DNA from 3 places in the Clostridium saccharoperbutylacetonicum N1-4(HMT) genome. Region 1 is predicted to be linked to each of the others. Evidence: riboswitches for the same ligand, from Rfam matches in the RefSeq annotation. Region 1 holds a riboswitch; each other region holds the start of a gene.
What was found. Region 1 has a riboswitch for thiamine pyrophosphate ahead of CSPA_RS13850 (ABC transporter ATP-binding protein). Riboswitches for the same ligand answer to the same signal wherever they lie in the genome.
Positions count from the first base shown of each region.

Region 1 (3,286 bases):
TTTTCATTTGTTAAATCTCCTTTCTCCATTTTGTCATTCTTTTTTCAATTATATTAATTATTGCAACAATAATCATTGCTGCTATTGAAAGCAATACAATAGGTGCAAAAACACCTGCACCGTCTAGCTGGCTCATCATTCTTTTGCTAAAATACCCTAACCCACTTTGTGCTCCAAGCCATTCAGCTATTGCTGCACCAATAATACTTAATGGCACTGCCATTTTTATTGCAGAAAAGAAGGCTGGAAGCGCTGTTGGTATTTTTAGCTTTATAAAAATATCCATTTTACTTGCACCATAAGTTATTAATAATTCTTCCATTTCTCTTTTAGTTGACTTAAAACCATCATAAACTGAAATTGTTATTGGAAAAAAAGTTATTAATATTGTTACCAAAACTTTTCCCCATATACTATATCCAAACCATAGTACAAATAAAGGTGCAATAGCTGTTGTTGGTATGGTTTGAGATGCTATTATAATTGGATATAAGGCATTTTCTATATTTTCATTCAAATCCATCACTATAGCCAAAGCCAATCCGAAAATTACAGAAATAAACAGTCCTAGAATCGTTACTCCCATTGTTGCTGGTAAATGTACCATAAATAAAGGTTCTCTAAGCAACCATAACTTTGCTAATATTTGTGTTGGTGACGGCAATATATAATGTGCATTTATGATAACAGCAATTCCTTGCCACATTCCAAGAATGACTAATATTACTATTATAGCTGGCAGGTTTTTCTTCATAATTTCACCTTCTGTCTAAGTCTTTCTATAAGGTCTTCTTTTAATTGCATAATTTGTGTTTTTTGCAGGAAGCTTCTGTTTCTAGGATATTCAAGAGGCACTTCAATTTTTTCTAAATGAGTTATTGGACTATCATGAATTACAAATATAGCTTTAGAAAGAAAAACAGCTTCTTCAACATCATGAGTAATGAATAATATAGTTTTATTAAAATACCTCCATTCTTCTAATAGCCATTCTTGCATTGAAATTTTTGTTAATGAATCCAAAGCACTAAATGGCTCATCTAATAAAAGCAACTCTGAACCAGTTAGTATAGTTCTTGCAAAAGCAACTCTTTGCTTCATTCCTCCAGATAAATCCTTAGGGTATTTATCTTTGTAACCTAATAAACCAACTTCCTTAAGCATATCTAAAATTCTTTTTTCTCTTTCATTCTTATTAATTTTTTGAAGTTCCATTGGCAGGGAAAGATTTTCTCCTATAGTCCTCCAAGGAAAAAGTAAATCCTTTTGAGGCATGTATGCACTATAATTTTTCATATTTTCTATAGAATTCCCATTAACAAATATCTTTCCACCTTGAATTTTTTCCAATCCATTTATTAACCTAAAGATGGTACTTTTACCGCAGCCACTGGCACCTATAATAGAAATAAATTCACCTTTTTCTATTGAGAATGATAAATCTTTTATCATTGTATAATCATCTTCTGGATATTTAAAAGTAACATTATTAAATTCAAGCATTGTTCTCATCTCCTTATATACGACAAAAAAGCCTTCCATCACAAGGATAGAAAGCTTGAACTATTTCTTATAAATTTATCATTTTTCAATGTAAACTTCTCATAATAGGCAAACTCACTTCCCTGCGTTGGTACTAACCACTTCAGGTTCAAAGGGTTAAGCTATTAAGCTCTCTCAGCGTTTTAATGCACCCCTAGTTTTGTTTCTTTCACGATTATATACTAAAATTCTGCATATGTAAATGTAATATTATTACTAAATTAACTATTTGATTGATCTTTTAAAATTTTAATTTGATTTAGATAGTTTAATATGTTTGTATAACAATCTGCTTTTTTCTGTATACTAAAGATAATTTCTTCTAATTCCTGATTTTCAGATTTTGACTTGTCAACTAATTTCACTAAATTGGTTGATATTTCCTTTATTCCTTCCAAATTATTAATTTGTGAAACTTGAACTTCCTGTAAATCTTTATGTACTTCTGCTTCGGCTTTAGCTATCCTATCTAATATAGTAGATGACGCTCCGATAACTCCACTGGTTTTATTTATTACATTAACTCCATCATTCGATTTACTCATTAATCTTTCCATAGACTGTGTTAAGTTTTTCAATGAAGTCATAATATCTTTTGCATTATCCTGAGTATCTAAAGAAAGTTTTTTTATTTCATTTGCAACAACTGAAAAACCTTTACCTACTTCGCCAACTCTAGCTGCTTCAATTGAAGCATTTAAAGAAAGCAAATTAGTTTGTCCAGCAATTCCAGTTATTATAGAGGCTAGTCCTTGAATACTATTATAATTAGTTTGAATTTCAGAAATTACTTCATTAAATTCATCAAATACAGATGAAATTGATTGAACTTGATTAATAATTTCATTAAAATCTTTTTTTGCCATATTAATTTCTTCTTTTGATTTATCAAGACTTAAAAATACTCCGTCCACTAATCGTTTTGTATTATCACTATTTTCAGATAAAGTTTTAAGATGTTCATTTACATGGTCCGTCTGTTCCGTTGTAACTTCTGAACCTTTTAAAATGCTATCCAACCCATATGTTATACTTCCTTCTTCATTAACTAAAACATCAATATTCCTTTGAATTTGATTTGCTAAATCAAAAATTTCATTTGTATATCCAAATTCTTTTTCTTCTACTTTATTTAATTCAGCAGCATTAATATTAGAATCAATTTTGTCCGTATTATTGTCTTTACCTAAAAAATTAAACATATTTTCCTCTCCCCTTTTATTCCACAATTAACATTACCATTGTTTGATTTGCATGAGCTTTATAATATTGTTCTCCATAACTAATAAATCCAGTAGTATTAGAACAACAAGATATAATCTCTTTATCAATGTTTTTCCAAAGTTTTTCTTCTTTAAATTTTAAACTTCTTAAAATGCAATGCACAGAAAATATGAAGCTAGGTTTAAAAGGCAGTCTTCCTAAAGTCCTTTTTACTTGTTCATCTGGGTCAATAGGTTTTAAAACTTCTACAAAAGTATTTGGTATAACCTGACAATAAAAAGTAATAGACTTATCAGCATTTACCTTCATTGGTGATGCAATAACAACATCATCTTTATATATTTTTCCTAATGGATTATTCATGAACATGTTAGGTAAGTTTTCTTCTGTTACACCTAGCACTCTTGCATATTCTATACTTGCTGGAACCTTATTAAAAGTTTTTACAGTTCTATTTATAGTATCTGCAGCTGTTACCAATAATCTCTTTCCACTCGGCTCATAAATATTTTCTTTTATT
Region 1 is NC_020291.1:3,077,576-3,080,861, reverse strand. It holds gene CSPA_RS13860 (ABC transporter substrate-binding protein) at 1-7, opposite strand, end outside; gene CSPA_RS13855 (ABC transporter permease) at 11-754, opposite strand; gene CSPA_RS13850 (ABC transporter ATP-binding protein) at 751-1,503, opposite strand; TPP riboswitch at 1,606-1,708, opposite strand; gene CSPA_RS13845 (methyl-accepting chemotaxis protein) at 1,764-2,744, opposite strand; gene CSPA_RS13840 (FIST signal transduction protein) at 2,761-3,286, opposite strand, start outside.

Region 2 (3,286 bases), 3.0 Mb from region 1:
GGCAACCATAATTCCTTTAGAAAATGATATGGTGAAATTTGAACCAGTTGAAACGGATAGTGAAATAAAAGTAATTTCAATGAACCTTCTAACTGCTGTAGAAGATGAACCTGTAATTTGGAGAGGACCTGTAATTACTGGAGTATTAAAGCAAATGTTTGTAGAAACTAATTGGGGAGAACTTGATTATTTACTTATTGATATGCCACCGGGAACAGGAGATATTGCATTAACTGTAATGCAAGAGCTGCCAATAGACGAAATAGTGGTAGTTTCTACACCTCAAGATATGGTATCTATGATTGTTAAGAAAGTTGTTATAATGGCACAAAAAATAGGTATTAAGATTAAAGGTGTAGTAGAAAATATGGCCTATATAAATTGCCCAGATTGTGATAAAAAGATAAGAGTATTTAGTAAAAAATCTTCAGAAGAAAATGCTGACTATTTAGGAATTCCTTTAATTGGAGAACTACCAATTAATATTGAACTTACAGAAGCATTAGAAAGTGGGAAAGCTGAGGAATATGTAAGAGAAAATTCATTATATTCATTAATATTTGAAGGATTATATTAGAAATATAGTGGTTTTATAATTGAAAATTATATAATTATATTAATACATAACTTAATATTTCTTAGGAAATAATAAGTTATGTAATTTTATATTGAGGAGATGAATTAAATTATGAAACCAAAGGTAGATAAAGATACGTGTATAGCATGTGGGTTATGTCCGTCTATATGTCCAGAATGCTTTGATATGGAGGATGATGGAAAAGCAGGGGCTATAGTGGATGAAGTACCATCAGACGCTGAGGATTCAGCTAAGGAAGCTGAAGAAAGCTGTCCAGTAAATGCAATTGAAGTAGAAGAATAGAATTATATGTATAAATAAGTTTGTGCATATAAATAAAAATAGGATTGATTATTGTTAATACAAAATCAATCCTATTTTATTAAAAGCTTAATTAGTTATGGCATTTGTTGAAGAGGCATGTACTATCCTTTCCATAGGAAGTACAGCAAAAATTACTAAGCATATGATAGCTTCTATTCCAACCATAGGACCATTAACTATTACTGAATATACAACTGGAGACATTCCGTCAGGAGCATATGACCCAAAGAATGCCACACCTGAAATGAAATGACATATGAACCGAACAAAGGCTGCTATACCTACTCCGAGTAATTTCTTGTTTTTAAAGAATCCAACAACACCTAGTGCTGTAAAAGGTAATGGATAATCAAATAATACTTGTATTGGACTTAAGATATATGGATCTAAGATTAATGTTATTATGCCATATAGGAAACCAGTTAGGAAACCTATTTCTGGACCATACATAAGAGCTATAAGCATAATTGGAACCATACTACCTAATGTAATACTTCCGCCTTGTGGAAAGTGATATATTCTAAGCATTTTTAATACAGTTGCCAATGCTAAGGCTATACCAATACGAGCAATTAATTGTGGAGTGAATTGAATTTTTTTTGCTTTGACTAATACCACAAGTAACAATATACATCCTATTAGTGTAGCAATTGACATTGGACTTGCAGCTATATCCTGAATATTTTGTGGAAATTTTTGGATTAGTTCGGAAAATTGTACAGACCAATCATTAAAAATTGACATAAAAAAAACCTCCTTTATTGTGCTTGGAGATTATGAACCAAATAAATATCAATATATTTTTATAAGGTTGCATTCCCTACGCTAGAATTAACTAGATCAGGTTTTAAGGGTTTATGAATATCAAATCTCAGCACGATGGCTCCCCTAGCACATTATCATATACAGTTTATACCAATAATTATAAATAGTCAATTATGCTATAATTATTTAATCTACTATTTTTATTATAATCAATAGCATGATTTATAGCAGTTTCACTTATATGTACATAATTATGAGGAATGGAATTGAGGCGTAAAGAACTTAAGGGAACAATACTTATATCATCATTGCTATTAATAATAGTAACATCTTTATAAGTTGAATCTAATATAAAATTTTTCATATAAAAATAATTTCCTTTCATATTTATATAGATTATTACGATAATATTATTTACTAATTAGTAAATAAGTATTCAAGGAAAAGTCTTTTGAAAAAATAATTTATTGTATAAACTTACAGAATAAATTTAATGAAAAGTATTATACTATTTATGAACGTAGTAAAATAGAGTGAATATAAAATTTCTTAATTAGTCAAATACTTAAAAATCACAAAAAATAGGAAAAATAAAAGATAATCGGATGTAAATCACGATAATTAAATTCTAAAGCCTAAAAAATAAAAAAATAGTAGCATTGCTAATGAATACCTAATACAGTATAATAATACGGTAGTTAAATACTATATATTGTGTGTGGAGGGAATAAAAATGCTATATGTTGTGAAAAGGGATGGGAGAGAAGTTAAATTTAATTCGGATAAGATAGCTCAAGCGATCAAAGGATCAGCTAGTGAAATCGGTTTATTATTAAAGGAAAGTCAAGTGTTAGACACTGTACATAAAGTAATAAAATATATTGAAGTTGAGTCAGAATACAAAAGAACTGTTACGGTAGAGCAAATACAAAATCTTGTAGAAAAAGCTCTGAAGGATGAAGGTCACAAAGATATAGCAATTGCTTATTCATCATATAGAAGTGAAAGAACTAAGGTTAGAGAAATAAAATCAGATCTAATGAGAGCAATAAGGCAAATTGGAGTTGAGACTGATAGAGATAATGCTAATGTTGGGAATAATTTTAGTTCAAAATTATTAAGAATAGCATCTGAATCTAACAAGTGGAATACCTTAGCAACAATGCCTAAGAATTTAGCAAAGGCTCACGAAACAGGAGATTTGTATTACCATGATTTAGATAGCTATAATTTAACTGTAAATTGTCTTCATATTCCAACTAGAGAAATTTTAGAAAATGGATTCAATACAGGATATGGAACAATTAATGCTCCTAAAAGAATAGAGACAGCTGCTGAATTGTCATGTATATTATTGCAATCCACTCAAAATGATATGTTTGGAGGACAATCGCATCCAGACTTTGATAATGATATGGGGATATTTGTAGATCCTACTAGAGATGAAATAAGAAAAGAATTAGAAGAATTAGAAATACCAGAGGAAAAGATAGAGGCCTTACTTGAAGGCAAGGTAAGAAAAAAAATACATCAAGCTATGCAAGGTGTTGTTTATAATCTTAATACAATGCACTCAAGAGCTGGTTCACAGGTTCCTTTTAGTTCAATTAATATTGGATT
Region 2 is NC_020291.1:83,945-87,230, forward strand. It holds gene CSPA_RS00370 (Mrp/NBP35 family ATP-binding protein) at 1-577, shown strand, start outside; gene CSPA_RS00375 (ferredoxin) at 689-880, shown strand; gene thiT (energy-coupled thiamine transporter ThiT) at 968-1,645, opposite strand; TPP riboswitch at 1,701-1,801, opposite strand; gene CSPA_RS00385 (hypothetical protein) at 1,824-2,030, opposite strand; gene CSPA_RS00390 (anaerobic ribonucleoside triphosphate reductase) at 2,400-3,286, shown strand, end outside.
Region 2: another riboswitch for thiamine pyrophosphate. It lies ahead of thiT (energy-coupled thiamine transporter ThiT); the one in region 1 lies ahead of CSPA_RS13850 (ABC transporter ATP-binding protein).

Region 3 (3,286 bases), 2.2 Mb from region 1:
TCAATATTAAAATATGCAAAGTATGTAATATTACTATTTATAATAATTGTTTCATGGACATTTGGAAGCAGTATATTAGAAAGTACAAGTCCTTGGGATGCTTTTGGGCAAATAACTGATGTTTCAACTTTGTTAATAGGATTAATTCTCTTAATATTAATAACAATAGGAGCAGCCTTTATTGAAAGATTTTTCTGTAGATACTTATGTCCATTAGGTGCAATATTTTCCATAATATCTAAATTTGGAATAGTAAAAATAAACAAACCAAAAGCAGATTGTGGCAAATGCAGAGTTTGCACTATTAATTGTTCTATGGGATTAAACCTTTATAAGGTAGATGGTGTTAAGGGTGGCGATTGTATTAACTGTTTAAAGTGTACAGAAGTGTGCCCAAGAAAAAATGCCAATATAAATATTTTAGGTCAAGATGTAAATCAAAATTTAGCTGGTTCTTTTGCAATGGCTGCAATGTTAGGTGTTTATGGATTAACTAATTTTGGTGCAGATGCATTAAGTAATTCTGGTATAATATCAAATAATAGCACTATATCAAGCAATGCAACTCAAAGTTCATCAGTATCAGAGAGTTCTTCACAAAAATATAAAGATGGAACATATACAGGAAGTGGAGAAGGCTATAGAGGAGGAATAACTAAAGTTTCAGTTACAGTATCGGGTGGAAAAATAACTGATATAAAAACAGTATCTAATCAAGACACTCCAAAGTTTTATAAAAGAGTTGAAAGTACTATAATGAATAGTATAATTTCTAAACAGTCAGTGTCGGTGGATACAGTTTCAGGAGCAACCTTTAGTAGTAAGGGAATTATGAGTGCTGTTGAAAATGCTTTAATTTCATCAACAAATAATAGTGTATCTGATAAAACTAGTGAAACTCAAAATAGTGAAGCTTCAAATACAGTAGCAAGTCAAGGAAATGAAAGCACAACTAATAGTACAAATTCTAAAACAAGTAGTAGTGCAGGTGAATATAAAGATGGAACATATACAGGAGCTGGAACAGGCTATAGAGGAGGAACAACTAAGGTTTCAGTTAATATATCAGGTGGAAAAATAACTGGTATAAAAACAGTATCTAACCAAGATACTCCTAAGTTTTATCAAAGAGTTGAAAATACTATAATGAATAGTATAATTTCGAAGCAGTCAACAGCAGTAGATACAGTTTCAGGAGCAACTTATAGTTCAAAAGGAATAATGAGTGCTGTTGCAAATGCTCTGAGCCAAGCAAAATAACAATGTTAATATAAGAAAAAGTTCTAATTTTTGTAAGATGGAGCACTTTTTCTATTAAATATTACTTGACGTTTTATAAGGATTGGTATAATCTTTAAGCTGTGAATGAAAATTTTATAATTGAATAACTAGGGGAGCTAATATTTTAGCTGAGATTGGAAAGATTGATTTCCTGGACTCTTATAACCTGATTTGGCTAGTACCAACGTAGGGAAGTATATTGATGTTTTTTGTGCATATATTTTTGCAGATAATTTAATGTATCCCTTGGGATACATTTTTTTTGTTTAAAATAATAACTTCTTAAAGTTAATCAATTATAAAATCTATAAAGAATTTTATAAAATTTAATTTCACAAATATCATTTCATTGATTTTTAAGGAGGAATTTTTTATGAAAGAAAAAAGTAAAGCACAGAAAATTGCATTAAGTGGTGTTTTAATTGGTATCTCTGTTATATTTGGAACCTTTTCTATACCAGTTGGAGCAGCTAAAATCTCGCCAATTCAACATTTTGTAAATGTGGTTGGCGCAGTGACCTTAGGACCAATGTATGCAGTTGCAAATGCATTTATTACATCCCTTATAAGAAATATTATGGGGACAGGAAGTTTATTAGCATTCCCAGGAAGTATGGTTGGGGCATTCCTTGCAGGAATTCTTTATAAGAAATTTAGAAAACCAAGTATAGCTGTAGTTGGAGAAATAGTTGGTACAGGAATATTAGGAGCAGTATTAGCTTATCCAGTAGCAGCATTAATTTTAGGAAAACAAGTAGCAGTGTTTGTATATGTAATTCCATTTATATCAAGCTGCAGTGTTGGAGCAATTATAGCATATTTCTTTGTAAATATCCCTATAATAAAGAAAATACTTATAAATAATGAAGTGACATCAGATAAAAAACACAGTGTGGATCATATTTAAATAATTTAATAGGGAGAAAGGATGATTTTATGTTCAGAGCATTGACTATAGCAGGTTCAGATACTTGTGGAGGAGCAGGAATTCAAGCTGATTTAAAATCTTTTTCAGCTAATGGAGTTTATGGAATGAGTGTTATTACAGCTGTAACGGCTCAAAATACAATGGGGGTTTTTGGAATTCAAGACATAAATCCAGAAATGATAGAATCCCAAATAGATGTTATTTTTGAGGACATAAGAGTTGATGCTGTAAAGATAGGCATGGTTTCAAAGATTGAATCAATTAAAGCTATTTCAAAAGCCTTGAGGAAAATTGAAAAATTACCGCCAATAGTATTAGATCCTGTTATGATTTCTAAAAGTGGATTCAATTTGCTATCAAAGGATGCTAAAGACACTTTGGTTAAAGAATTATTTCCTTTGGCTGTTTTAATAACTCCAAATTTACCAGAAGCAGAAGAAATTTTAGGGCTAAAAATAAATAATATAGAAGAAATGAAGGAAGCAGCTTTAAAGCTAAAGGAACTTGGACCACAAGCAGTCTTAGTTAAAGGTGGACATTTAGAAAATGAAGCTACTGATTTATTATTTGATGGAGAAAGTTTTGTATTTTTACCACAAGAAAGAATAAATACAATTCACACTCATGGAACTGGCTGCACATTATCCTCAGCTATAGCAGCAAATTTAGCAAAGGGTATGACTATGGAGGAGGCTGTCAAAGAAGGTAAAAGATATATAACAGTAGCTATAGAGCATGGTTTTGAACTTGGGAAAGGTGTTGGGCCTACTAATCATTTTTATGAACTTTATACACTTTTAGAAAAAGCACAAAGCGAAAACAAGAATTCATAAAAAATTTATTGCTTTGTTAAAGTAAGAGTTGGTTTAGGTAATAGTTTAAATATTAAAATGAGATTTAAGGAGAGTTGAAAAATGAATTATAAAACACAAATGGAAGCTGCTAAAAAAGGTATGCTAACTAAAGAAATGAAGGTAGTTGCTGATAAAGAAAATATTTCAGAAGAAAAATTAATGAAGCTTATAGCAGAAGGCAGAATTGTAATTCCAGCTAATATTAATCATAAATCACTTAGCC
Region 3 is NC_020291.1:918,107-921,392, forward strand. It holds gene CSPA_RS04100 (FMN-binding protein) at 1-1,260, shown strand, start outside; TPP riboswitch at 1,381-1,491, shown strand; gene thiW (energy coupling factor transporter S component ThiW) at 1,655-2,188, shown strand; gene thiD (bifunctional hydroxymethylpyrimidine kinase/phosphomethylpyrimidine kinase) at 2,218-3,042, shown strand; gene thiC (phosphomethylpyrimidine synthase ThiC) at 3,124-3,286, shown strand, end outside.
Region 3: another riboswitch for thiamine pyrophosphate. It lies ahead of thiW (energy coupling factor transporter S component ThiW); the one in region 1 lies ahead of CSPA_RS13850 (ABC transporter ATP-binding protein).